4 regions of the Novosphingobium sp. YAF33 genome follow, and region 4 is predicted to be linked to each of the others. Evidence: riboswitches for the same ligand, from Rfam matches in the RefSeq annotation. Region 4 holds a riboswitch; each other region holds the start of a gene.

Region 1 (6,942 bases), on a different contig from region 4:
AGCCAAGCGCATGCCCGGCGTGCTCGCGGTGGTCAGCGCCGAAAATGCACAGCCGCTGGGCAAGGGCAGCATGAACACGGCCAAGCTGCTGGGCGGTCCCGCTGTCGACCATTACCATCAGGCGCTGGCGGTGGTCGTGGCCGAGAGCTTCGAGCAGGCGCGCAATGCCGCCAATGCCGTGCGGATCGAATACGAGCGCGGTAACGGCCGTTTCGATCTCGCCAAGGCGAAGCCCGGCGCGCAGCCGCTGACGGGCAGCGATGCCGACACCCATACCGGCGATTTCGAGGGCGCTTTCGCCTCGGCCGCGGTGCAGCTCGACCAGACTTACACCACGCCCGACCAGAACCACGCGATGATGGAGCCTTTCGCCACCATCGCCTGGTGGGAAGACGATGCGCTCTCGGTCTGGACGTCCAACCAGATGATCGCCTGGAACAAGAAGGAGCTGGCCGCCACCTTCAAGCTGCCGCCGGAGAAAGTCCATGTCCGCTCGCCCTTCATCGGCGGTGGTTTCGGGGGGAAGCTGTTCCTGCGCGCCGATGCGGTGATGGCGGCGCTGGGCGCGAAGGCCTGCGGCAGGCCGGTGAAGATCGCGATGCCGCGGCCCCTGATGCTCAACAACGCCACGCACCGCCCGGCCACGATCCAGCGCATCCGCATCGGCACCGGCAAGGACGGGCGCATCACCGCGATCGGCCATGAAAGCTGGTCCGGCGACCTTCCCGGCGGCGGCCCGGAATCGGCGACGCAGCAGACCAAGTTGCTCTATGCCGGCGCCAATCGCCTCACTGCCCTGCGGCTGGCCGAACTGGACCTGCCCGAAGCCAATGCCATGCGCGCACCCGGCGAAGCGCCCGGCCTCATGGCGCTGGAGATCGCCATCGACGAAGTGGCCGAGAAGCTGGGCATGGACCCGGTGCGGTTCCGCGTGCTCAACGATACGCAAGTCGATCCCGAGCATCCCGAGCGGCCCTTCTCGCAGCGCAACCTCGTGCGATGCCTGGAGGACGGTGCCAAGCGCTTCGGCTGGGAACGCCGCCAGACGCGTCCGGGCAAGATGCGTGACGGGCGCTGGCTGATCGGCATGGGCGTGGCGGCGGCGTTCCGCAACAACATCAACATGACATCGGCCGCGCGCGTGCGGCTGTCGAGCGACGGCGTGGTCACGGTGGAGACCGACATGACCGACATCGGCACCGGCTCCTACACCATCATCGCCCAGACCGCGGCGGAGATGATGGGCCTGCCGGTGGAGAAAGTGCGCGTGAAGCTGGGCGATTCCTCGTTCCCGGCCTCCGCAGGCTCCGGCGGGCAATGGGGCGCCAACAGCTCCACGTCTGGCGTCTATGCGGCCTGCGTGAAGCTGCGCGAAGCCGCGGCGCAGCGGCTCGGCATGGACCCCGCCACCGCGGAATTCGCCGATGGCGAAGTGCGCGCGGGCAACCGCTCCGCCGCCCTGGCCGAGGCGGCGAAGTCTGGCGAGATCGTTGCCGAAGAGACGATGCAGTGGGGCGACCTGGGCAAGAAGTTCCAGCAGTCGACCTTCGGCGCGCACTTCGTGGAAGCGGCCGTGGACGCCTATACCGGCGAGACGCGGGTGCGACGCATGCTGGCGGTCTGCGCGGCCGGACGTATCCTCAATCCCAAGACGGCGCGCAGTCAGGTGATCGGCGCCATGACCATGGGCGTGGGCGGCGCGCTGATGGAGGAACTGGCCGTCGACAAGCGCTTCGGGTTCTTCGTCAATCACGACCTTGCCGGGTACGAAGTGCCGGTCCACGCCGACATTCCGCACCAGGACGTGGTTTTCCTCGACGAGGCGGACGACAAGGTCTCGCCGATGAAGGCCAAGGGCGTGGGCGAACTCGGGCTCTGCGGCGTCGGCGCGGCCGTGGCCAACGCGGTCTACAACGCCACGGGGGTGCGCGTGCGGGACTATCCGCTCACGCTGGACAAGCACCTTGCGAAGCTGCCGGCTATCGCCTGAATCCCAGGTCGGCGGTTTGGCAGGTCAGCAGGTCGGCGATCAGCTCCGGCGCCGAGGGGAAGTAGAAGTGCATGTAGCTGGCCGTGAGCGGTCCGTGGCGGAACAGGCGTTCGCCCGGCCGCCCGTCCGGCGTGACGGCGCTGACGGTGGGCAAAAGGGACGTTTCCAGCCGCGAATAGTGGAACGTGTGGCCCCGCGCGACATGACCGCCCAGTTCCATCTCTTGCATGCCCAGCGCTGCCAGCCGCCTTTGCATCACGGCCCGCGCAGGCAGCAGGCCGAGCAGGGCGGCACTGGCGCCGTCGGTGCTTTCGAGCCTCTCGGAGGCGTAAAGCATGCCGCCGCATTCGGCCAGGATCGGCCGCCCTGCCTGGAAGTGGGCGCGGATCGCCGCGATCATCGGGCGATTGGCGGAAAGAGCGTCCAGGTGCAGCTCGGGATAGCCCCCGGGTAGCCACAAGCCGTCGCAAGGGGGCAGCATGGCATCGCGCAGCGGCGAGAAGAAGGCGAGCCGCGCCCCGGCCCGTTCCAGAAACGCGAGGTTGGCGGGATAGATGAAGCCGAATGCCTCGTCGCGGGCAATGGCGATGCGGCGGCCTGACAGCGCGGAAGGCGGCGCTTCGGCGGCTTCCGGGGCGGGGAAGGGCACCGGCTCGGGCAGCCAGAGCGCGGTTTCGGGCAGACTGTCGGCGGCGCGGTCTATGCGCGCCTCGATATCCGCCACCTCCCCGGCCTGCACCAGTCCGAGGTGCCGTTCGGGCAGGCCGAGCCCGGCATCGCGCCGGAGGGTGCCAAGCCATTCCACGCCGTCCGGCATGCCGCGCTCCAGCAGTTCGGCATGGCGCGCGCTGCCGACGCGGTTGGCCAGCACGGCGGCCAGGGTCACGTCGGCGCGGTAGGTGGAAAGGCCGTGGACCAGCGCACCGAACGTCTGCGCCATCGATGCCCCGTCGATCACCGCCATGACCGGCAGACCGAACAGGCGGGCAATGTCGGCGGAGGAGGGGGTGCCGTCGAACAGGCCCATCGCCCCTTCGACAAGGATCAGGTCGGCGTCCCGCGCGGCCTCGTGCAGCAGGGCGCGGCATTCCCGCTCTCCGCACATGAACAGGTCGAGCTGGTGGACGGGCGCGCCGCTGGCCCTTTCCAGCACCATCGGGTCCAGGAAGTCCGGCCCGCACTTGAACACCCGCACTTTGCGCCCGGCGCGGCGGTGGCGGCGGGCCAGCGCGGCGGTGACGAGGGTCTTGCCCTGTCCCGACGAGGGCGCGGTGACCAGCAGGGCGGGACAGGCCGTCATGCGGGCAGGCACGAATATCGTCCGGACGGAGCGGTATCCGAAAGGCGGAAGGGGCAGGGCGGCATGACGGTTCGATCCTCCTGGGCGCAAGTACGGCTTGTCGTCTCGCGAAAGACCGGGTCCGCGGGGAGCAGCGCTCCGCATCGGGCATGGCCCCCGTCCGCCCGGTTCATCCCGCCCGCGCGAAGGATCGACGGCTGGGGGCCGGTTTCCTGACTTCCTGGGCCCGATTTCTTGGAATCGGCGCGCCTTCCGCCGCCTTCTCGGCACCGCGCGGTGCCAATGGCGTGCTGGCGGGGCGCATCCCCGGTTACAGTTGCGGGAGCAGTGCCGGATTCCAGCGGAATTACCCCTCTGGCCCGGACTTCCCGATTAAGCCCTTGCGGGCACCCCTGGCCCGGCGGGCCTATGGTACTTCGCCAGAGAGCGCAAGCGCGGGACAAGGCAAGCGCAAGCGTCGGACAAGACCAGCGCAAGCGTCGGACATGACCAGCGCAAGCGCGGGACATGACCAGCGCAAGCGCCGGGCTCTTGCACGCGGCACCCCACCGGGATAGGGGCGCTCCAGCGACAGGTTCCCCGCAAGGGGATCAAAAGGGAACGCGGGTGAATGCCCGGGCTGCCCCTGCAACTGTAAGCGGCGAGCCGTGCGGCCAATTCGCCATTGGGGATGCAAGTCCCTGAGAAGGCGGCCGAAATGGCACTGACCCGTGAGCCAGGAGACCTGCCTGACGCCGTCGTTCTTCGACCGGACAGGGTGAGCCGGGCGAACGGGGCCATTCCTCGCGCAACGACAGCCATTGCCGTGCCGGCACGCGCCGCGCGGGAGGGGGGCGTCGTCCGCTGCATGGGCGGCAGAGGCCCTGCCTTTCGCATGCGTGCCGACCCGGCCGGGTCGATGCTCGTGCGAAGGACATGCCGTGAACTGCCGAATTCCCGCCGCCAGCCCCCTGGCTCTCGCGCTCGCCCTTGCAGGGGCGCTGCACCCGCTCGCGGCCCTGGCCGAGGAGGCCGATGCAGTGCCTCTGGACGAACGCATCGTGGTCACCGCCCTGCGCACGCCCGTTGCGGCCGACCGGGTGGCCGATACCGTCACCGTGCTCGACGAGGCGCAGATCGTTGCGGCCCAGCCGATCGCTCTGACCGATGTGCTGCTGCGCACGCCCGGCATCAGCATGTCGCGCAACGGCGGTTACGGCACCACCACGTCGCTGCGCATTCGCGGTGCCGATGCCGGGCAGACGGTGATGGTGATCGACGGGATGCGCCTGTCGGACGCCTCATCGACGGCGGGAGGCTATGGCTTTGCCAATTTCCTGATCGACGATGCCGATCGCATCGAGATCCTGCGCGGTCCGCAATCGATCCTCTGGGGCAGCGATGCCATCGGCGGTGTCGTCAACGTCCGCACTCGCCGCGCGGCCGCGCCGCTGGAAGGCAGCTTCGCGGTGGAAGCAGGAACCCATGACACCGTCTCGGCCCGCGCGGGTCTTGGCGGCACCTCCGAGGCCGTCGACTGGCGCATTGCCGCCTCGCGCTTCGCCACGGACGGCATCTCCGCGCGCGCGAACGGCAAGGAGGACGACGGCTACCGGCGCAGCGCGGCCAGCGGCACGATGACTTACCGCGTCGCGCCCGGCATCTCGCTGGATCTGCGCGGCTACTGGTCGGATTCGCGGAACGCGTTCGACGGTACCTCCGGCGACTCCCTGGCCTATGGCCGGACGCGCGAATGGTCGGGCTATGCCGGGGTGATCTTCGCGCTGCTGGACGGCCGGCTGGCGAACCGCGTGGCCGTGCTCCAGACCGAGACCGACCGCGAGAACTTCGACCCCGCGCGGCAGGTCCGCCAGCTCACGTTCGACGCCCATGGCCGCGTGCGCCGTTTCGAGTACCAGGGCACCTACACGTTCAGCGAGGCCATCCAGGCCGTGTTCGGCGCCGAGCGCGAGGAACAGCGGATGACCACCGCCTCGCCCGCGAACAGCACGGCGGCCTATGCCCTCGTGCCCAGCCGGGCGAATACCGAGAGCGTCTACGGCGAACTGCGCGTGACCCCGCTCACCGGGCTGACGCTCAATGGCGGCGCGCGCTACGATCACCAGTCGCGCTTCGGCGGCAACACGGTGTTCAGCGCGGGCGCGGTCTACACCCCCAATGGCGGCGCCACGATACTGCGTGCCAGTTATGACGAGGGTTTCAAGGCGCCCTCGCTCTATCAGCTCTTCAGCATGTACGGCGTGGCCGATCTCAAGCCGGAGAAGGCGAAAGGCTGGGAACTGGGCGCCGAGCAAGGCTTCGGCGAAGCCCTCCGCCTGTCGGCGACCTGGTTCGAGCGCGATACCGACAACCTGATCGACTTTGCCTACTGCCCCGCCAGCGGCACCCTGCCGGACATCTGCTACGTTCCCGGCACGGGCACGGGCACGGGCACGTCGCGCTTCGGCTACTATGGCAACGTCAAGGCCAGCCATGCCCGCGGGCTGGAACTCGCCGCGTCGGCCAAGTGGGGCGTTCTCTTCGCCCAGGGCAACTACAGCTGGATCGCGGCAGAGGATCGCACGCAAGGTAGCAGCACTTACGGCCGCCAGCTCCAGCGCGTGCCGCGTCATCTCGCCAATGCCGAGCTGGGCGTGGCGCTGCCGCAGGGCCTGCGCGCCAGCCTGGCCGCGCGCTATTCGGGTGAAAGCTACAATGCGGCGACCGGCACCGCCGTGCTGGACGACTACTGGCTGGTGGATGTGCGCGCGCAGTGGCAGGTCATGGAACGCCTGATTCTTCAAGGACGTATCGAAAACGTGGGCGATCAGAAGTACGAAACCGTGAGCGGCTACGGCACGCTTGGCCGCACCGTCTATTTCGGACTGAGGAGCCGGTTCTGATGCTGCTTCCAGTCGAACCCGGCCCGTCCGTAGTCGTGTGCAACACCTGCCGCCATTCCGCCGAAGTCCGCGAGGACGAGGACGGTCGGCGCGACGGTGCGGTCCTGGCAGAGGCCATGCGCGCGGCGCAGGCCGCCGATCCCGCGCTTCAGGGCGTGGCGGTGCAGGAAATGCCCTGCCTCTTCGCCTGCCAGCGCCATTGCACCGTGGCGATCCGGGCGCCGGGCAAGCTGGGCTACGTGCTCGGCGATTTCGCACCCGATGCGGAGGCGGCCCGCGCGATCCTTGAATATGCGGTGCGCCATGCCGCCAGCGAGGAGGGGCAGGTGCCCTATCGCGAGTGGCCACAGGGCGTGAAGGGCCACTTCATCACCCGCACCCCGCCGGAAGGGTACCTGGGCACATGATCCGCTTCGAGAACCGCGCCGCTTTCGCCGCCGCCCTGGCCGACCTGCCCGGACCGGACGCGCCCGCGCTGGCCGCCGCGCGTGCGCGCCAGGCGTCGCTCACCAAGCCTGCGGGCTCGCTCGGGCGGCTGGAGGACATCGCCGTGTTCATGGCTGGCTGGCAGGGGCGCATCCGGCCACGGGCCGAGCGGATCCGCGCCGTGGTCTTCGCGGGCAATCACGGGGTCGCGGCGCGCGGGGTGAGCGCCTATCCGAGCGAAGTCACGGCGCAGATGGTCGCCAATTTCGAGGCCGGCGGCGCGGCGATCAATGCGCTGACGGCGGCCTGCGGGGCGGCGCTCTCGGTCGTCCCGCTCGATCTCG
Region 2 (6,942 bases), on a different contig from region 4:
GGCTTAAGCAATCCGGCGATCACCGAAAGCAGCGTCGATTTGCCCGCACCGTTGGGCCCGCAGATCGCCGTGATCATGCCGCGGCGGCAATTGAGGGATACCCCGTCGAGCCGCCCGGCGACCGTGACGTTGTCGGCGCCGAAGCTCATGCCACCATGCCCCGGCGCATCTTCAGCAGCAGGCGCAGGAAGAACGGCGCGCCCAGCAGGCTGAGCGCGATGCCCAGCCGCAGTTCGCCGCCGGACAGCGGCATGATCCGGCAGATGCAGTCCGCCACCAGCAGCAGCAGCGCCCCCGCGAGCGCCGAAGGCACGATCAGCGACGAGGGTTTGCGGTCGGTCATCGGGCGCACGAGGTGCGGCACCATCAGGCCGACGAAGCCGATGATGCCGGCTACCGCCACCCCCGAACCGACGACGAGGCCCACGCCCAGGATCAGCAGGGCCTGGAGCCGCAGCGGCTCCACGCCCAGCGAGCGCGCGGCCATTTCGCCCAGGGTCATCGCGTCGAGATCGCGTCCCGCCGCCAGGATGACGCCGATCCCGGCCAGCGTCAGCGGCGTAGCGATCCAGACCTCGCGCCAAGAGCGGTCGGCCAGCGAGCCCATCATCCAGGTGACGATCTCGCTCATGGCGAAAGGCGACGGCGTCAGGCTGATCGCCAGGCTCATCAGCGCGCCGGCGAGACTGGAGACCATGAGGCCGGCCAGGGTGAACAGCGCCACGCCGCCGCCGCGTCCCGCGATCAGCGCCAGCAGCGCCATGGCGCCGCTCGCGCCGATCAGCGCGAAGAGCGGCAGCATCCACGGCGCCGAAGCATAGCCGGTCCAGAAACTCAGCACGGCACCCAGTGCCGCGCCCGGCGCGATGCCGAACAGGCCGGGATCCGCCAGGGGGTTGCGCAAATACCCCTGCATGGCCGCACCCGCCGCGCCCAGCCCGGCCCCCAGCACCAGCGCCAGGACCGCGCGCGGCAGGCGAAGCTGAAGCAGGATGACCGAGGCGCTGTGCAGTTCCGGGGCGAAGGGATTGATCCACACCCGCCCGGCCAGCAGGGACAGCGGCACCGCGACGACGAGCGCGAGGACCAGCAGCAGGACGAAACGCAGGTTCATGGTCTTGCGGAAACGATCCGCCCGGTGGCTTTTGCGGGGGCCGATGCGGGGCCTGTTGCGGTGCCTGTCGCGGCACCGGCCCCGTGGGCCGGCGTCATCTCCGTTTCCGCAAGCGCGCGGCGCGCCGCGGCCAGTTCGTCCAGCGCACGCGGGATGGTCGCCCCGCCGCACCAGAGAATGGAGCGGCTGAGCAGGAAACGCCGGGTACTGGTCAGCGCGGAGAGCGCCGGATGATGCAACATTCGGTCCTCCTCGGCGAGCGGATCGCCCACCGCGAAGACCACGCGCGGAGGGTCCGCCAGCACGTGCTCCAGAGGCAGGTAATCGGCCTGGGAAAGGCCCCGCGCGCCGGCAATATTCGTAAAGCCGGTGTGCTTCATCATGTCAACGATCAGGGTCTGGTCGCCCGCCACCAGTCCACCGGATTCCCACACTATTGCCGGAAGAAGCGCTGAGCCCGGCGGCGGCGCATCGCGGCGCACGGCGGCGTCGATGCGGGCCACCAGCCTTTCGCCCAGCGCGGCATGACCCGCCAGCCGTGCCAGCGTGCGGACCTGTTCGCGCGCGGCTCCCAGGTCCGACGCGATCGGCATCTTCACCAGCCGGTAGCCGAGGCGCCGGAATGCCGCCTCGCTCGCAGGGTCGAGGAACGCGCTGGCCACGACCACCCTGGGATGGATCGTCGCCACTTCCTCCACCGTCCCCGAGATCGCCCGGTACCGGCGCGCGCGGGCGATCGGCATCGAGCTGCTCTCGGGATCCTGGCTATAGCTGGAGATCGCCAGCAACTGCCCCGGATCCATCACTTCGGCCAGGATGGCGTCCGTGCAGGGGTTGAGCGAGACGATGGTGGGGCGCTCCGCCCCGCTCTCGCCGTGGCCCGGTACCGCGGGGGCGGCCTCGGTGGTGTCACCGCCCCCGCAGCCCGCCAGCGCCGCCGAGCCGGCCAGAGCCAGCACGACAAGGAACCGGCGGGCCTTGCGCCTGCCCCGTCCAACCGATGTCGTCAGGGCAGACGACAGGATCACATCTTCACCCGCACCCCGGCATAAGCCGCGCGGCCCGGGGTGCCATATGTCCGCACCACTTCGTAGTGCTCGTCGAACAGGTTTTCGACACGGCCGTAGACCTGGATGTTCTGCGTCACGTCGAAGGCGCCGCGCAGGCCGACGACGACATTGCCGCCGAGGTAGTAGGTATTGGCGATGTCGTCATAGCGACCGCCGCCCACGCGCAAGTCCGCACCGAGGCGGAAGCCGTCCGACCAGTGCTTGTCCAGGCTGGCATAGAGGTTCGTCTTGGGACGGCGAGCGAGGCGCGTGCCGGTCACCTCGTTCGTAGCGTCGAGGTAAGTGGCCGAAAGGCTCATGTCGAAGCCTTCCCAGTCGCTCACCTGCATGCCCAGTTCCACGCCCTTCGCCCGCGCGCGGCCGACGTTGTAGTAGTTGAAGGCGGTCAGGTCGTAATCGATCAGGTTCTTCGTCTTGCGGTCGAAGTAAGTGACCGAGAACGTGCCGTGGCCTTCCGCAAAGGGCTGCTCCACGCCGACATCCCACGACTTCGACGTCTCGGGATCGAGCGCGCGGAAGCCGGAATTGGAATAGAGCTGGTAGAGCGACGGCGCCTTGAAGCCCTCTCCGTAGCTGGCGCGCAGGATCGGCGCTTCCTCGCTGCCGCCGATCACCCAGGCACCGTTGGCCGAGAAGGTGGTCTTGTGGCCGAAGTCCGAATTGTCGTCATAGCGCAGGCCGCCGTTCAGCGTCAGCCCGGTGACGGGGCGCAGGGTCAGCATGCCGAAGTAGCTGTCGATCGAGGTCGAATCCTTCGAACCGTAATTGTCGGAGAACTTCTGCTTCTCCGTCTCGGCGCCGACGAGGATGCTGGCCATGTCGATGGGGGTGTAGGAGACCTGACCCTCGAAACGGTCGGCGCGGCCATTGGTGGTGTAGGGACCGAAGACGGCATCGTCCGAGATGCGGCGCGTATCGGTGAGGCCATAGCCCAGGCGCGCGCTGAGGCGGCCGTCCAGCCCCTTGTAGCGCAAGTTGGCATAGCCCACGGTATCGCGCTTCATGCCCACGTTCAGGGCATCGGCGCCGGTGTTGTCGTAATCGTAATTGGCCTTGATCCAGTACGTCCCGGCATCGGCGGTAAGACCGCTCACCAGCTCCACTTCGGCGCGGGCGTTGGCGCTCTTGCTCTCGAAGCCGTCCTTCTCTTGGCCGCCGAGGCGCTCGTCGAAAGCGGAGTAGCCGTCGCCCTTGAGCCAGTTGCCGCCCAGGGTCAGGCCCACCGGCCCGACCTTGCCCGCCGCCGAGGCGCCGAGCTGCTTCTGGTCGCGCCAGCCGTATTCGGCCTGGCCGCGCGCGGTCCACTGCTCGGTCGGGCGCGCGGTGATGAGGTTGATGACGCCGCCGATCGCGCGGCTGCCCCAGAGCACGCCGGACGATCCGCGCACCACTTCGATGCGGTCGAACTGGCCGACGGTCAGGCTGCCGAAGTCGAAGCCGCCGCCCACGTCGCCGGGATCGTTGATGCGCACGCCGTCGATCAGCACGAGGCTCTGCGCGTTCTCGGCGCCGCGGATGAACACGCTGGCCGGCTGGCCGAAACCGCCCGACTGGGCAAAAGTCACACCCGGCAGGCGGGCCAGGATGTCGGTCGCGGTGACCGCCTGGGTGCGCTCGATATCCTCGCGGGTGATGACCGAGACGGACTGGCCGATCTCGCTGGTGGGGGTTTCGGTGCGCGTCGCGGTGACGACGATACTATCGATTGCGGCTTCATCCGCGAAAGCGGGGGTCGAGACGGCAAGAGCCGTCCCCAGCAGAAACAGGTACTTCACGCGTATTCCTCCAACCTGAACGACTTTGCCGTCCATGGCGGAGACGCGCGCTTTTCCTCATGCGCGTGCTCGCTGCATGCCGGGACACCCCGCCCGGCTGCGGAACGACCGTCAAAGGCAGGTCTCCTGGCTCCCGGATCTTCGCGCCGCCTGCCGCCTTCCCGGTGTGACCCAGTGGCATAGCGTGGCAGGGGCGCTCCCCGGTTACAGTTGCGGGGGCAGCTTCGGACTTGCGCCGAAATTCCCACCAGGGTTCCCTTTTCACGAAACCCGGGGCCCGGCTCCGGGCCACCCATGACGTCGCGAGTGCCGATACTGGGCAGTGGGGGGATTGGCAAGCGGCGCAAAGGGCGGCGCGGCGGTATCGCCGGGGACGATCGCAAACAAACTCTTAAGCGATTCAGCCTATCGCTGCCCGCTGTACCGCTTCGGGACGCGCCGATTTCCAGGGATGCCGCGCCCGGCAAAGCAGGTTAGGCGCAAGATACGCGATGACCCGGTGGAACGCGAAATCCGCGCTGGCCGACAATGCGCCGAAAGGACCCGAGTGACCGCTGCCGCCCTTCCTGCCTGCACCGAAACCTGGGAGCCGCGCCCGCGCGATTTCCAGGGTCATTTCGTGCGCGGCGGACGCAAGCGGCTGCAACGCAGGCGGCGGCGCTGGACGCTCGGCTCGGCCGCGCTCGTCGCCGTGGCCCTGCCTGCCTTCGCCGCGCCTTCCTTCGCCCCGGCCGAAGCCTGGGACCGCCTCACCGCCTCCGGGACGGAAACCGGCGGCGCGCCCGTTCTGCCCATGCCGTTCGAGCAGGCCGGCGCCAGCTTCCCCGGCTCTGCCTATTACTATCTCGAAGCCGAACAGCCCGTGCTCAAGATAGGCGAAGGCATCCATTCCGACGCGGATGACGGAACCGGCGGCCCCGGCCCGGTCGCCCGCGCCCTGCGGATCGACAATTCCGGGGTGGACCGCAGCCGCGCGCTCCAGTGCCTGACGGCGGCGATCTATTACGAAGCCGCCAGCGAGCCCGACGGCGGCCAGCGCGCCGTGGCCCAGGTCGTGCTCAACCGCGTGGCCCATCCGGCCTATCCCAAGACCGTCTGCGGCGTCGTCTACCAGGGTTCGGAGCGGCCGACCGGCTGCCAGTTCTCCTTCGCCTGCGACGGATCGCTGGCCCGCGCGCCGCAGCGCTTCTTCTGGCAGCGTGCCGAATCCGTAGCCCGCGCCGCGCTGTCCGGCGAAGTCTATACGCCGATCGGTCTGGCGACGCATTATCACACGATCCAGGTCAATCCCTACTGGGCCCCGAGCCTGCACTATCTGACCACCATCGGCGCCCATCGCTTCTATGCCTTCAACGGCGCCGCGGGCCGCCCTGCCGCGTTCCGCTTCGCCTATTTCGGCGGCGAGCCGCTGGCCGCCCCGCATCGCCGCGACGAGTCCGCCGCCTCGGCCCTTGCCACCGCCGCGCTGGACCCGCTGGCCGTGCAGCGCAGCTTCGGCACCGCCGAGGCGCTCCGCCCCGGGCAGGCCGCTGCGCCTTCGCCCGCCATGCCCTCCGCCGCCCCTTCCACGGGTGCGGAGCGCGCGCCCGTCTATGCCAGCGACGTGCGGGATCGCGGGGGCGAGTCGCTCTACAAGGCCAGCAACTTGCCCGAGACCCAGGGCGTGCGGCCGGAATATGCCAATTCGGGCAAGTGGATCGCCCAGCCGCGTCAGGAGCAGGCCCGCTGACGGCAAGTTGGCGCCTTTAGCGATCCGGCGCATTCATCAATTCGCACAGGAACGACTGCAAGGTTTCAGCAACCATAGCCCCACACCAAGACTTAGCGGCTTCATCCTATAATACCGGGAGAGACGCCAAGCCCCCGAGCGTTTCCAACAAGAGGTTCGCTTTACCATGGCAATCCGCTTTTCCGCCGCCCGGGACGTCTCCTGCCCGGTGATGGTGCGAGCGCTGTGCCCGTCGGTTCCGCTCTGCGCGGTGAACGACAACGGCGCCGGCCTGCGCGGCGGCCTCCGCCGCGAGCCGGTCGCGACGGCGACCACGGACACGCCGCACCAGCGCATCCTGGCCGAAGCACTGTGCCACTTCGCCCGCCACGGCCTGTCCGCCGCCGCCCACGCCCGCGCCCATGCCGCCGCCGCGCGGCTTGCGGGCAACGACGGCGAATGCACCCGCTGGATCGCCATCTGCCGCCAGCTCGACCGCCGCATGGCCGACGCCTTCGCCGGACGGATCGCTAGGAACGACTGAAACCGGCCAACCGCTAGAACAGGCGGGCCAGCAGGGGCGGTCCCAGGGTCAGCACCCCGATCAGGGCCGCGGCGATCGAAGCGACCAGCACGCCGCCGGCCCCCAGATCCTTGATCCGGCCGATGGCAGGGTCGAACTCCGGATGGATGCGGTCGCACAGGCCCTCGACCGCGGTGTTGAACGCCTCCGCCAGCCATACCAGCGCCATGGCCAGCACGAGCCAGCGCCAGTCGGCGGCGGAAACTTCCAGCCAGAACCCGGCGACCACCACGCCCAGCGAGGCCGCCAGGTGCAACCGGGCATTGTGCTCGTCCCGCACCAGCCAGCGCAGCCCGCGCCCCGCGAACAGGAAACTCCGCAGGCGCGCCCGCGGGCTGAAAGGGCTGGAGGTCGTCTTTCCGGGCGGTTTCAGCAAGCAAGTCAGTCCAGCGATTGCGCGACGAGGCCGTGGCGGCCCGTCACGGAGGAGCGATCGGCACGAACGCGGAGAGTGTCCGCAACAGCGCCCCTCGGCAAGCACCGCCCGCAGAATTTCCAAGCCGCAACATTTGGAAAAAGGCACGACACGGCCGGTACGCCCACGCTCTCTATAAAGAGCCATGCCGCGACCGCCCGCCCCTCATCCGGGCCGACTCGCACCCTGCGACGCTTGCCTGTCATCCGGACGTGCGAGACAGTGAGCCACCCTCGGGAGAGCACCCGGAGGATGCAATCTGCGCCCGGTCTGTTGC
Region 3 (6,942 bases), on a different contig from region 4:
AACAACCAGGGAACCGGCGAGCTGTTCGAAAAGCCGGCGCTCAGCCTGGATACGATGCGCGGCAAGAACCTGGCAGAGTATTCCCTCGTCACCAGGGCAGTGCCAGAAGTCGGATACCTCGGCCAGCGCCTCACGCAGCGTTTTCGCCGCTTCCCGGTCTGCAGCCGTGATTGCAAGCATAGTCAACTCTTGTTCCTCTGAATGCTGGATTCCTGCAAAACAGCTGCCCTACAAGTGATACCGGATAACCGTGCGGCAGAAGCGCTGCTATGAGCGCTTCTGCCGCACGGCCTTTACCAGGACCCAAACAAACGTCTCTACACAGAGCGTTTCATAGAGCCGACAAGCTTCAGGGTACCCTTGTGCCACGACCAAAGAAGAAGCCGAGAACCAGGATTACGGCCGCCACCAGCAGGAAGACCTTTGCGAGGCTGGCCGAGAGGCCTGCAACGCCGCCAAAACCCAGAAGCGCAGCGATCAATGCGACGACAGCAAAAATTATTGCCCAGCGAAACATGAGTGCTCTCCCTTAGACTAACTACACCAACGCTGCGCCGACATGTTCGCAGCAGCTCGTTCTTTAGAACTTTCAAGCTGTCCCGATGTTCCACGAAACCTCGGCAGTGATATCGCGCATGTAGATGTCCTTGTTGATCGGTCAGGAGACTGGCGAGAGTTCGCATCGTTGCCCGGCTCGACGCGCAGCCATTGCGGCGAGGAATGCGGCAAGGACCAGCAGAGCCGCGCTGACCTCGAAAGTGGCGCGCACGCCGGTGGCATCGAAGATGGCGCCGCCCATGGTCGCGCCGAGCGTGATGGCCAGTTGAATGACAGCGACCATCAATCCYCCGCCGGCCTCGGCATCATCGGGAAGCACCTGAGAGAGCCAGGTAAACCATCCTACCGGCGCCGGTGTGGCAATCAGGCCCCATGCCGCAAGCAGCAGGACGGTCGGCCAGAACGAGCCACCGAAGCTTGCCAATGCAAGGGCAACGCCAGCCATCAAGGCCGGTATGACCACGAGCACCCTGCGCAGGTTCATTGCGACGAGCGGCCCTATGGCGGCCGTTCCGGCAAGACCCGACAGGCCGATCAGCAGCAGGATGATCGATAGCCAGGATATGTCGACATGGGTGACGGTTTCGAGAAACGGGCGCAGGTAGGTGAAGAGGGCGAACTGCCCCATGAACAGGACAGCTACGGCGATCAGTCCGATGAAAATGCCGGGCTTGCTCAAAAGGGTGATGACGCTCGCTTGCCGCGATCCGTGCTGCGCAGGGAGCTTGGGGAGGCTGACTGCCTGCCATATCAGCGCCAGCGCCGCGAGCGGAACAAGACAGAAAAATGCGCCGCGCCAGCCCACGACAGAGCCGAGCAAACTGCCCATCGGCGCCGCCACGGCCGTCGCCAATGCACTGCCGCCCTGAAGCGTCGCGATGGCCCGTGGAAGAAACGCACCATTCGAGATGCGCATGAGCACTGCCGTCGACATAGACCAGCAACCGCCGATTGCGATTCCGAGAACGGCCCGCCCGGCCAGCAGCACCGGATAACTCGGGGCGAAGGCGACGATGGCGCCGGATACGATCATAAGCCCCGTCAACCACAGGATCACAAGCTTGCGATCGAGCTTGCGCGTGAGCGAAGATATCGAAAGGCTGGTCAGAACAGCGAACAGACCGGACGCGGCAATGGCCTGTCCGGCCTGCCCTTCGCTGATGATCATGTCGCGCGCCATCGGGGTAAGGAGGCTCACCGGAAGAAACTCCGACGACACCAGCACGAAAGCACACAGTGTCATTGCCAGAACTGCACTCCATGGTGCAGCGCCGGGCCCCGCGTCATCCGCGGTCGTGGTTATCGAAACATGCATGCTTTCACCTTGAATGCGCGGATCTGCGGCTGCGTGACATGTCGATGCTCGGCAGCACGGCAGAGGCACCGCTCGCCGGGGCGCCTGATCAATTGGTGACGAAGCCCTGCTCCGCCATCCTGGTGGCATAGAAGTTCGCGCTCTGCTCCTTCACCGCGCCCATTGGATGGCCTACGACAAGGGCGCCGTGGCGGCGGCCTCGATCCAGATCGTCGGCCATGAAGAGATTGCCGGCGACGGTCATGCCGTATTGGTTTCTGAAGGTGACTTTATCGATCGTGACGCGGTCACTCACGTAGAAATTATCTGTGCCGTTGGACATGTCTTGTGCCTCCGCGAATGGGATGGTGAAGGGAAGGAAGCCAGGTGCAGCTGCGCCGGCAGAGAGTTGAAGAATGGAGCGCCGGGTGGTTCCTGAAGACGCCTAGGCCTGGTGCCAGACCTGGTGTCCGAACCGCTCATGTCTGGGCATGGGATGTCTCCATTGGGAAGCGAGCCCTTCGACCGTGAGCTTTGTCTTTGAGAAGGCCATTGGCTTCAGGCGCCATGCGCCTGGTAGGCAGCGCGCCAATTTGCGCATCGAGGCGGCGCGAGGCCGGTGGGTGTGGCAACGAAAATCGTCATGGCCACCATCTAGGCGCGGGCGCCATCATCCATTAGCCTGAAAGATGAACATGCAGCACTGAGTGAAATTCAATAATGCAACGTGAGACCATGGCTGAAGCGCTGCGCTATCGCGAGCAGTGAGTTCGAAATCCGGCGTTCGCCCAGACGATCATTCCCGAAAGCATCGCCGCCGACGGATACCGACATTCCAGGCAGCGCTTATGCTATTGCGAATTGAGATCATCACAGATATCGCCAACCGGGCCTGGGCGCTTCAGCTCCCGGGCTGATCGCGTCGGTGCCTTGAAAAAGGCTTAAAAGGGAACACGGTGAGAGGGCTCCGCGCCTTTGAATCCGAGGCTGTCCCTGCAACTGTGAGCGGCGAGCGCGATGCACATGTGCGGACGGGAAATGCCCGAGCCGCCAGCCACTGGGCCGGACGCTAAATCCTGCGAGGCCTGGGAAGGCCGTGCATCAAGCTGTGACCCGCAAGCCAGGAGACCTGCCGTCGCACCGGTCGCTCTTGCCTGACCCAGGGGATGGTCTTGGCACGGTCAGTTTTCTCCGTCTGAGCGACGAGAATGCGGCGGAGGCCGCATCGGTGTCGTGCGTCAGCCGCCTTTGGGGTGTCCGGCCACTGCGCGCGCCGACCGTTCGCGCGGACGCCTCCTGCCCGGTGTTGCTCGACGCCTCGGGGGATTGCATTGAGACAGAATACCAAGACCGCGCTGCTTTCAGGAAGCCTCGCACTATCGGCGGTTCCCACGATGACGAGTGCTGCCGAGACCGAACCCGCCGACAATACGATCGTCGTCACGGGCAAGACCGGCGCCTACAACGTCACCCGCTCCAGCGGCGCGACGCGCACGGACACGCCCTTACTCGAAGTGCCGCAGTCCGTGACCGTGCTGACGCGGCAGGTGGTCGACGATCTGCAAGCGAACCGTGTCGAGGACGTGCTAGCCTATGCCGGCGGCATCACGCGCGGCAACAACTTCGGGGGCACTGGTCTCACCGACTACAACCTGCGCGGCTTCACAACCTCGGAATACTTCCGCAACGGTTTTCCGATGAACCGCGGCTATCCGCCGGCACCGGACTCCATCGCCGTCGAGCGCGTGGAGGTGCTGCGTGGCCCTGCTGCCCTGCTATATGGTCGCGGAGATCCGGGCGGCACGTTCAACATTGTTTCGCGCGTACCTACCGACAGGATGGCCCAGACCGTCAGCGGCCGGATCGACAGCTTCGGCGGTTGGCGCGGAACGGTCGATGCCACCGGTCCCATCGATAGCGCAAAGACCGTGCGCTACCGCCTCGGCGCGGCCGTGGAAGGTGGCGACAGCTTCCGCGATCATGTCCAGTCCGACCGCATCGTGGTTGCGCCGGTCGTCGCCTGGGATGCCTCGCCGGACCTGACGTTCATTCTCAGCAGCGAGTTCGTGCAGGTGAAGACCCCGCTGGACCGCGGCAATCCCGCCTTCAGCAATCAGCTCGACATCGCCATTCCCGCTTCACGGTTCTTCGGCGAGCCGTCCGTCGGCCGGTGGCGCGTGCGCAATGGCCTTGGCAGCCTCGTCGCGGAATACAAGCTGGCGCCTGGCTGGAAGCTGCGGGCGGGCGCCCAGTATTACAATGGCGAGTTGGGCGGCCCCGGCATCCAGGCCTCCAGTCTGCGCGCAGATGGCCGCACCCTGGTGCGCACTTATAGCGAGCGTACCTTGCGGTGGCGCGATCTGGATGCACAGGTGAACCTGACCGGCCAGTTCGCCACCGGCAGCGTCGAGCACGAAGTGCTGCTGGGCGCCGAGTTCGAGGCCTTCCACTATACCGAGGTCATCCGCAATTCGAGCCCGACGCTGTCGCCCTTCACGCTGGACATCTTCGCGCCGGTCTATGGCTCCGCAATCCCGCCGCTGAACGGCACGTTCACCAGCATCCGCACCCAGACGCGCACATTCGCGGGCTACGCCCAGGACCAGGTGTCATTGCTACCCTGGCTGAAGCTGCTGGTCGGCGGACGACTGGAGCGATACGAGAGCGACAACCTGAACTTGCGCAGCGGGGTCACTTCTGCGTTCAAGCAGACGGTATTTACGCCGCGCCTTGGGACGGTCTTCGTGCTGGCCCCGCAAGTTTCAGTCTACGGCAGCTATGCCCGCTCCAACAAGCCGAACACCGCAGCGGACGTGAACGGCAATGTCATCGCGCCGGAACGCGGCACCAGCTACGAGGCCGGTGTGAAGCTGGAACTGCTGGACGGCAGGCTGAGCGCGACAGCGGCGCTGTTCCACACCACCAAGCAGAACGTCGCGACCACTGACCCGGACAATCTGGATTACAGTATCGCCGCCGGCGAAGTGCGCAGCCGGGGCTTCGACTTCTCGATCACGGGCAACCTGACCAGGGCATGGCGGATCGTGGGCGGCTATGTCTTCGCCGATGCCGAAGTGACCAGAGACAATCGCCTGCGGCTCGGCCAGCGCCTGCCCAACACGCCGCGCCATTCGGCCAGCCTGCTCAACGTCTACGAAGTGCAGGAAGGCGCCCTCAAGGGGCTCGGCGCGGGTGCAGGCGTCACTTACGTCGGTGGGCGCATCGCCGGCACTGCGGCGACCGCGCCTTACATCCGCTCTTACGCAACGGTGAACCTGCTGGCCTACTATCCGCTGGCCGAGAACGTGAAGCTGCAGGTCAACGTCAACAACTTGTTCGACAAAAAATACGCCGAGCGCGGCTTCGGCAGCAATCTCTATCCCGGCGCCCCGCTCAGCGCGATCGCCAGCATCACGGTCGGCCTGTGATGGCCGGCAAGACCCGTCTCGTCCGCCGAACTCAAGCAAGGATGTGCATGATGAAGACTGCCATGAAAGCCGCGATCCTCACCGCTCTGCTGCTCGCGCCCGCACTGCCCGCCCAGGCGCACGGCATCTACATTACCGAACGCTCGAAGCAGATCGTGCTGATCTACGGCGAAGGCGCCGACGATCTCGACATGGTGAAGCGGGAGCCGTTGATCGATACGGTTGCCGCCTACGATGCCGAGGTCAAGCCGATCAAGGCGCAGCACCGGATCTCGGGGCTCGCGATGCTCGTCGAAACCGAAACCAGGCCCAGGTTCGTGACTGCGATCCTGCAGAACGGCGTTTGGTCGCGGATGAAGGGCGGCGAGTACGAGAAGAAGGGCCTCGACGAGATGCCCGGCGCCGACATCTCCACCAAGAACATCAAGTATGCCGTCCGGATTCAGGGCCCGTCCGCCGGCACCGTCCCTGCGCTTCCCGGCCAGACCCTGCAGATCGTCCCCGCCGGCCCGATCCCCGCGATGCTGGGCCGGAAGCTGACGTACAAGGTGCTGTATAAAGGCCGGCCGGTGGCGGGCGCGCGCCTCATCAACGACTTCGTCAACGATCCGGACGCCAAGGAAACCGTCACCGGCTCCGACGGCACCGTCACCTTTGCCGTTCGCAATCAGGGGCTCAACGTCATCCATGCCGTCTACGACGGCCCGAGCGACAATCCCGCCAAGTATCGTAATGTCGAGCACACCGCGACGCTGAGCTTCACGCTGGAACACAGGCCGGAGTAACCCGAACGTCGCGCCGCGGGGCCATGCTTGTCCGGCGGCGCGGCCAAGGCATTACAGCGAAACGCGCGCGCTGGCGTAGACTGCGCGCCCGGCGCGGACTTCGCCGACGGAGCGTAGCTACCGCTCGCAATCGTCACCGAGCGCGCGCACTATGGGCAAAAACCCGTCTCCGTCAAAGCCATCGTCCGAAGGTCCAGCCCCATACCCAGCGCACCCTGCGCCACAGCGGTCCCGATTGCCTGGTGCGACAGCGCACACTATTGTGACCATCGGTCCGCGAGTTCACCCTTATGGCCATGACCTGATTGAAGTTTGAGGCGAGCCGCGTCAGAGGACCCAAACACTATCGGGAAGCTGCCGCTTAATGTGATAAGCCTAACGCACCGGGGCTTACCCGCCAGCCCCAAAGATGCTTCAAGGGTGCATGATCGCTCCTCCTGCCGAACAACTGAGACAACTCACCCTCGCCTTTGAGCGGTTCACCCGTCGTTTCAAGGTGGCGGAAGCGACTGCGGCGATGGCCAATTCGCTCAATGCCCTTGATGTGCAGGCGCTGCTCTTCATCGACGACAATCCGGACTGCAAACTGGGTGATGTCGCGAGGCACCTCCAGGTTGCGCTCACCACGATGTCGTCCTCGATCGACCGCCTCGTGCGTCGCGGCATGATCGAGCGGCACCGGCCCGAGACGAACCGCAGATCGGTGGCTCTGAACCTGACCCAAGGGGGCAAGGATACCGTGGCAGGCTACATGGAGGGCTATCAGGATGCCTGCAACGCCATGCTGGAGCCGCTCGACCCGGCAGAGCGCGCCGATTTCGTTCGCCTTACCCTGAAGATCGCGCAACACGAAACTTGAATAATACGAAGATCGTAC
Region 4 (6,942 bases):
GGGTTGCAGCGGGAGCCGGTGCTATCGGCGAACTTCGGAGGTTCGCGCCGAACCACTCGAATTCGGGCTGAAACCCATCTGGCTGAGCAGATCCATCAACCGCTGCCCGTCTGCCCGGACGCGCTCTATCCAGTTCTCATGGTCCATATGGCCGAGCGCGGAGCGCTGGAACTGCCCTGCGGCGCGCACCGAATCACCCAGAAGATGTACCTGAAGAACGGCCGCGTCGCTGCGCCCCTGCTTGCCGAGCGACTCGTCCTCTCGCGAAGCGGGCCTTGCGACATGGCTCCGCGGTCCTGCGTAGATATCCACTTTTCCTGGCTCCCAATGGTGCCGGCGGCCGGACAGCGACACGCCGAACTTGTCCTGTCCTGAAACGCGCCGGACGCGTTCGAGTTTCGGATGACACCTTTGTGAAGTGCGAAAAATGGCAGTTTTCCGCTTTTGCAGATCGTGTCGACGGGCGATCGTTTGCAGCCGGTCGCAAGGCAGCCGCCATTCACCGCCAGATCCACGGGGATGGGAACACCGGGCTTGACGATGCATTCTCAAGTAAATAAGTTGACAAACAAGGCCGCGAGCCGGCCTCCGAGAATACCGCCCCTCAAGGGGCAGATTAACAGCGATCGAGCCAACCGCGACGCTACGTCACAAACGGGATTGGCCAGTGTCAAAATCGAAAGGGAGTATGGTTTCATGCCTCACAGCGATTTCCACGTCGTCCGCAAGGGCCTCGACTGGGCGGTAAGCCTTCATGGCGTGTTCCTGGCCGCATTCGAAAGCCAGCGAGCCGCACTCAACCGTGCCATCGATGCCGCGCATCAGGTCGGCATGAAGGGGCACAGTGCCAAGGTCCTGCTGATTGACGATCAGGCCGATCCGCGAACGCACTGGGTCTTCGGCCATCACCCCTATCCGCCCACCGCGTGATCGAAGGCGGAAAAGAGGAAGCCAGGATGTTCAAAGCCCTTTTCATCGAGCACCCGCGAAAAGTAAACGAAAGCTATGGGGAGCACTGGCTGGTCGCCAATCGCTTCGGCCTGCGCATGGTGGTGGCCGGCCTCGGGACCATGCTGCACGGGTTCGTTCCCGGCCTGCTCACCCATGCCGGCAGCGACATGGTTCGCAAGCTTCATGGCGAGATGGCCCGCCGGCAACAGGGGCTGCCCGTGAAGAAGCAGGAACGCGTCGCCGCCAAAACATGGCAACCGGAATACGAAATCTAGACACGTCGCCGATTTTTACCGCTCAGGACCATGCCGGAGAACGATCCTGAACGCCCGGGCGGATGAAATCCTTGTAAAATAACGCCGACAACCCCTTCCGGCGCAACATCATCTTGAGCAGGCGGCGGTTCTCACGCTAGGTGGCTATCCATGAGCGACCTCGAGACAATGCCCGGACATCTGATCCGCCGCCTGCAGCAGATTTCCCTTGCGCGCTTTGCCTCGCGCATGGCGGAAGCCGGTCTCGATCTCACATCCGTGCAATATGCGGCGCTGCTCACGCTTCGCGACCATCCCGGACTGGACCAGCAGACCCTCGCCGGCATGATCGCCTACGACCGCGTGACCATTGGCGGCGTCATCGACAGGCTGGTGCAGAAAGGCCTCGTAGACCGGGAAGTCAGCCCTACCGACCGGCGGGCGCGGGTGCTCATGCTCAGCAGTGCCGGACTGGTGACGCTCGATATCGCGGAGCCCTGGGTCGACAAGGTTCAGGACGATCTCGTCGTCCACCTGTCGCGGGAAGAGCGCGATGTCTTCTTGAGAGTGCTCCAGAAAGCCACGCAGGCGGGCAACGAGATGAGCCGTGCGCCGCTCCGTCTCGTGGCCAAAGTGCAGAGTTCCTGAACCAGGCAGCTCTGCACTCCAACCGATTGAACGATCAGGACTTTGCCTTCTGCAGCACGCGCTCGGCCCAAAGTCCGAAAGCGAGGCCAATCGTCGCCCATAGCACCAGCTGCGTGCCGATGGAGGCCACGCGGAAGTTCCACAGAAGCACGGCCGGGAAGTCCGTGGGAACCTCGTTAACGGCAGGCAGCAGAAACTGCCCGAGGCCCACCAGGCCCAGATAGATCACAAGACCGAGCAGCGTGGCATCGAAACCGCGTCCCGGTCGTGCAAGGGCGCTCCTGATACGCGCTGCCACGACGGCGGCGCCGAGCGACAGCGCGATCATGCCGAAATAGGCAGCAGTGCGCAGGGCCACGGTTTCGTGCTTGCCCACGGCTGGCGGGGTCTGGGGATATTTGATCGCCGGTACCACCACCACCAGCGCGAATGTCAGCGCGGCCAGCATGAGTGCGAAGCTGCGCGGGCCCAGATTTACCATGCGGCCGTAGCCGTAAGCGAAGACGAGCGAGAAGATCCCGCCCACCGCAGCGCCGTACAGCACGAGTGCGGTCACCAGTCCCGCACCTTTCTGCGTATCGCGGCTGACGAGTTCCTCTTCCTGCGGCTCGGCCGGCGTGCCGGTGTGGGGCATGGCCATCCCGGCGTGGCCGGACGGGGCATCATGCGCGGAGTGGCTTTCCTCGTAACCGATCGCCAGATCGATCTGCGGTTCGGCAAAGCCCCGCGCGAAAAGCGTGGCGAGAAGCGCGCCCAGAATGCCGGCAAGCATCCCGCGCCAGAGCAAGTCCCTGGTCATGTGCAGCGCCTCAGTGGCAGGGGAAGCCGAGGAGGTGACGCCCGTCGTGGACGAACTCGTGGACGTACATGCCCTGGAACAGGGAGAAGGCGCCCTGCTCGGTGCTGACGAAATAGATGAAGATGACGGCCAGCAGCGTGCCGAGCACGGCCCAGGGCGCGATGTCTTCCAGGGGAATGGCGTTACCGCCCGGCACGGGAATGAAAGCGTCGTCGAAAACTGCGGTGGAAACAGCCATTGTCATGCTCCTTGGCGGGATTGCGCGTCCCCGGAAAACCTGTTGCCAAGAAGGAAGGTCTGGCTCTCGACGGGACGGTTCCCGTGCGATTACAGTGGCGCGACCGCGCCGGATTCTCACCGGCTTCTTCGATACTCGACGCCGCTTCCTTAGGACCGCGCGGGCCGCGGCGTCAACGACCCCACGGAATTTACCCTTGGCGACAACCCTCCTGCTGATCTGCATCGCCGCCACGGCGTCGAGCCGCGAAGGCCGGTTTCCCGAGCCGGCGGAACCGCTGGATGCGGCAGGGCGACGCGATGCCGCCCTGGCCAGGTTGCCCCAACGCTACCACGCCGCGGTGCAGGCCAGCCCCGCCCGCGCCGCTGCCGAGACCGCCTCGGCGATGGGGCTCACGGCCAGAACCGAACCGGCGCTTGCCGATATCGATCATGGCGAGTGGCAAGGCTTGTCCTTCGCGCAGATCGAGGCAAGCGATCCCGGACAGCTCGGCCGGTGGCTGGCCGAACCCGCGCAAGGCGCGCCCGCGGGTGAAACACTGGATCAGGTTCGCACGCGGATCGGTGCATGGATGGACCGCGTTGCCGGCTCCGACGCGCCGACCTGCGCCATCACGCACCCGATGACGATCCGCGCCGCCATCTCCCATGCGCTGGAACTGCCGCTGCGCGCAGCGCTCGCCATCGATGTGGCGCCGCTCTCCTGCACCGTTCTTTCCTTCAACCGGAGTTGGCGATTGCAGTCTCTGGGTCTTGCGGTGCGGGGCGTCCCCGGCTAATCGCCTCCGGGTTCGGGATGCCTTCTGGCGACCGGACGAAGATCGCGCCGGTGCCCCGCAAGGGGCTTAATACGGGAACGCGGTAAGGACGGTTCGCCGTCCCGATCCGCGGCTGTCCCTGCAACTGTAAGCGGCGAGCGCGATGCACATTCGCGGCGGGGCAAGCCCCCCACCGCAGCCACTGGGCCGGACGCTAAGTCATGCGAGGCCTGGGAAGGCCGTGCATCGCGTGATGACCCGCGAGCCAGGAAACCTGCCGGCGTCGATGTCGCTCTTGCCCGGGTCCAGGGAATGGCCAAGGCACGGTAACTCTTCCGTCTGAGCGACGTGATGCATGCGGCCGGGGCCGCAGCGGCATATCGCGTCGGGCGCCCGTGCGCCGGTCCGTCGCGGCGTGCCGCCATCGTCGCGCCCGCGACGGGACGCCCCGCCGTTTCAGGTCGCTGGCGCGCGGGAGACGAGATATGAGCAAAGTTCCCACCACCGTCATCACCGGCTTCCTCGGCGCCGGCAAGACCACGCTGATCCGCCACCTGCTCCAGAACGCCAAGGGTCGCCGCCTCGCGCTCATCATCAACGAGTTCGGCGACGTCGGCGTCGACAGCGAACTGGTGAAGGGCTGCAATGACGAGGCCTGCCCGGAAGACGACATCGTCGAACTGGCCAACGGCTGCATCTGCTGCACCGTCGCCGACGATTTCCTGCCGACCATGCAGAAGCTGCTCGACCGCGAGAACAAGCCCGACCACATCATTATCGAAACCAGCGGCCTTGCCCTGCCAAAGCCACTGGTGAAGGCGTTCCAGTGGCCGGATATCCGCACCCGCGCGACGGTTGACGGCGTGGTCGCGCTGATCGACGCCGATGCCGTGGCCGCCGGCCGCTTCGCCACGGACGAGGCCGCGCTTGCCGCAGCCCGCGCCGCCGATCCGATGCTGGACCATGAAAGCCCGCTGGAGGAACTGTTCGAGGAACAGCTCGGCTGCGCGGACATGGTCGTGCTCAACAAGACCGACCTCGTCGATGCCGATGCCCTCGCCCATGTCGAAACGCTGGTCTTGGCCGAAACGCGCCCCGGCGTGAAGATCGTACGCGCGGACCACGGCGCGGTCGATATCGCCGCGCTGCTGGGCATCACCGCTGCTGCCGAGGACGACCTCGATTCCCGCCCCTCGCACATCGACGGGCTGGACGAGGATCACGACCATGACGACTTCGACAGCTTCGTCGTCTCGGGCGGCGATGTCGCCGATCTCGACGCCCTGCTCGCGCGCCTGAAGGACCTGATCGCGGAGCATGACGTGCTGCGCGTGAAGGGCATGGTCGTGGTCGGCGGCAAGCCGAGCCGCCTTGTCGTGCAGGCCGTGGGGCCGCGCATCCAGCACTTCTACGACCGCGCCTGGCTGCCGCAGGAAGCGCGCCGCACCCAGCTTGTCGTCATCGGCCAGAAGGGACTGAACCGCGCGGCCATCGAGGCCGGGCTGGCAGACGTTCTCGGCGCCGTGGCAGCGTGAAGCATAGGCTCCCCTCCCCACTTCGTCATTGCGAACCCGCAAAGCGGGTGAAGCAATCCAGAGCCATGCAGAGCCGCCCTGGATTGCTTCGCTTTGCTCGCAATGACGAGGAAGAGTTCTGTCGCGGTGTCGGGGGGAACGCCTGATGCACCTGCTGTCCGCCACGCCGGGGACGATCTCCAACGGCGAGGAGGCGATCGACCTCGACCAGTCTCCCGGCGACATGGTGATCCTCACTGTGGCGGACAGTGAGCTGGCCTGCTTTGCGAGCGCGGCGGCGCGGTTGCCCTCCGATGCTCCCAGCGTACGCCTCGCCAACCTGCTGCAACTGCGCCACCCCTATTCGATCGACCTCTATGTCGAGAAGGTGATCGCGCACGCCAAATTCGTCTGCGTGATCCTGCTCGGCGGCAAGAGCTACTGGGACTACGGCATCGACGAGATCGCCCGCGTCGCCCGCGAAAACGGCATTGCCTTCGCCGCCATCGCCGACGGGCGAGAAGCCGATCCGGCGCTCGACCGCGCGTCCACCCTGCCCGCCGAAACGCGTGAGAAATTGCGCGACTATCTGCGGCAGGGCGGCACCGCCAATGCCCTCTCTTTCCTGCGCACCGCCGCGCAGGCAATCGGCTTTGATGCGGGCGAACCCGACGATCCCGTGCCGGTGGCCGATGCAGGGCTCTATCTCGCGGGAACCGAGCGGGCGGGCCTTGCCGATGTGCAGGCCGGATGGGTGGAAGGCCGGCCGCTGGCGCTGCTGGTGTTCTACCGCGCGCTGATGATCGCAGGCACGCTCGACGCGGTGGACGCCATGATCGCGGCGCTGCGGGAACGCGGCTTCAATGTCGGCGCCGTACACGTCCGCGCGCTGCGCGAACCTTTCGCCGTAGATTGGCTGGGCGGCCTGCTCGGCGAAGTGGCGCCCGATGTGATCGTCAACGCCACCAGTTTCGCATCTTCCTCGGCAGGCGACGACCGCAAGCCCGGCATTCTGGAAAAGGCGAACTGCCCGATCCTGCAAGTCGCCTTCGCGGGTGTGGAGGAAGCCGATTGGCAAGGCGCCGCGCGCGGTCTTGGCCCGCGCGATCTGGCGATGAATGTGGCGCTGCCCGAAGTCGACGGCCGCGTGTTCACTCGCGCCGTCGCGTTCAAGGCGGCAGAGCGCTTCGACGAAGTGACCCAATGCGGCATCGTCGTCCCTCGCGTCGCGCCGGACCGCGTGGCCTTCGTCGCCGACCTCGCCGCCGGATGGGCCGGTCTGCGTCGCAGCGCCCCTGCCGAGCGCCGCGTGGCGCTGGTGCTGGCGAACTACCCCAACCGGGACGGGCGCATCGGCAACGGCGTCGGACTCGACACCCCCGCCAGTACCGCCGCCATAATCGCCGCGCTGGCCGGGGCAGGCTACGATACCGGCGATGCCCCGCGCGACGGCGCCACGTTGATGCGCGTCATGACCGGCGGCGTGACCAACGCGCTTTCTTCGCTGGACCGGCCGGGCGAAGTCTCCCTGCCCCTCGCAAGTTACGAAAGCGCCTTCGCCGCAGTCCCCGAAAGCGCGCGCAAGGCGATGCTGGAACGCTGGGGCGAACCCTCCGCCGATCCCTTCGTGCGCGCCGGCGCGTTCCGGCTGCCCATTCATCGCTTCGGCAAGCTCGCCATCGCGGTGCAGCCCGCGCGCGGCTACAATATCGATCCCAAGGCCAGCTACCACGATCCGGCCCTGCCTCCGCCGCACGCCTACCTCGCGTTCCACATCTGGC

The links. Region 4 has a riboswitch for cobalamin ahead of cobW (cobalamin biosynthesis protein CobW). Riboswitches for the same ligand answer to the same signal wherever they lie in the genome.
Region 1: linked by a shared signal. The riboswitch ahead of AB4Z00_RS02215 (cobyrinate a,c-diamide synthase) and the one ahead of cobW (cobalamin biosynthesis protein CobW) in region 4 are both predicted to bind cobalamin.
Region 2: linked by a shared signal. The riboswitch ahead of AB4Z00_RS00975 (TonB-dependent receptor domain-containing protein) and the one ahead of cobW (cobalamin biosynthesis protein CobW) in region 4 are both predicted to bind cobalamin.
Region 3: linked by a shared signal. The riboswitch ahead of AB4Z00_RS25360 (TonB-dependent siderophore receptor) and the one ahead of cobW (cobalamin biosynthesis protein CobW) in region 4 are both predicted to bind cobalamin.

What each region holds. Positions count from the first base shown of each region.
Region 1 covers NZ_JBFRCW010000001.1:483,208-490,149, reverse strand. The annotation lists gene paoC (aldehyde oxidoreductase molybdenum-binding subunit PaoC) at 1-1,990, shown strand, start outside; gene AB4Z00_RS02215 (cobyrinate a,c-diamide synthase) at 1,980-3,302, opposite strand; cobalamin riboswitch at 3,476-3,699, opposite strand; cobalamin riboswitch at 3,846-4,036, shown strand; gene AB4Z00_RS02210 (TonB-dependent receptor plug domain-containing protein) at 4,211-6,172, shown strand; gene AB4Z00_RS02205 (DUF1636 domain-containing protein) at 6,172-6,579, shown strand; gene cobT (nicotinate-nucleotide--dimethylbenzimidazole phosphoribosyltransferase) at 6,576-6,942, shown strand, end outside.
Region 2 covers NZ_JBFRCW010000001.1:205,700-212,641, forward strand. The annotation lists gene AB4Z00_RS00960 (ABC transporter ATP-binding protein) at 1-149, opposite strand, end outside; gene AB4Z00_RS00965 (FecCD family ABC transporter permease) at 146-1,114, opposite strand; gene AB4Z00_RS00970 (ABC transporter substrate-binding protein) at 1,111-2,142, opposite strand; gene AB4Z00_RS00975 (TonB-dependent receptor domain-containing protein) at 2,139-3,959, opposite strand; cobalamin riboswitch at 4,059-4,270, opposite strand; gene AB4Z00_RS00980 (cell wall hydrolase) at 4,507-5,688, shown strand; gene AB4Z00_RS00985 (hypothetical protein) at 5,855-6,211, shown strand; gene AB4Z00_RS00990 (diacylglycerol kinase family protein) at 6,225-6,626, opposite strand.
Region 3 covers NZ_JBFRCW010000024.1:16,124-23,065, reverse strand. The annotation lists gene AB4Z00_RS25380 (hypothetical protein) at 1-180, opposite strand, end outside; gene AB4Z00_RS25375 (DUF1328 domain-containing protein) at 350-517, opposite strand; gene AB4Z00_RS25370 (MFS transporter) at 659-1,801, opposite strand; gene AB4Z00_RS25365 (alpha/beta hydrolase) at 1,962-2,195, opposite strand; cobalamin riboswitch at 2,759-3,003, shown strand; gene AB4Z00_RS25360 (TonB-dependent siderophore receptor) at 3,184-5,280, shown strand; gene AB4Z00_RS25355 (DUF4198 domain-containing protein) at 5,280-6,065, shown strand; gene AB4Z00_RS25350 (MarR family winged helix-turn-helix transcriptional regulator) at 6,490-6,924, shown strand.
Region 4 covers NZ_JBFRCW010000004.1:355,258-362,199, forward strand. The annotation lists gene AB4Z00_RS10890 (hypothetical protein) at 22-312, opposite strand; gene AB4Z00_RS10895 (hypothetical protein) at 697-930, shown strand; gene AB4Z00_RS10900 (DUF6356 family protein) at 927-1,226, shown strand; gene AB4Z00_RS10905 (MarR family winged helix-turn-helix transcriptional regulator) at 1,377-1,853, shown strand; gene AB4Z00_RS10910 (CbtA family protein) at 1,888-2,652, opposite strand; gene AB4Z00_RS10915 (CbtB domain-containing protein) at 2,663-2,890, opposite strand; gene AB4Z00_RS10920 (histidine phosphatase family protein) at 3,087-3,668, shown strand; cobalamin riboswitch at 3,701-3,943, shown strand; gene cobW (cobalamin biosynthesis protein CobW) at 4,133-5,182, shown strand; gene cobN (cobaltochelatase subunit CobN) at 5,328-6,942, shown strand, end outside.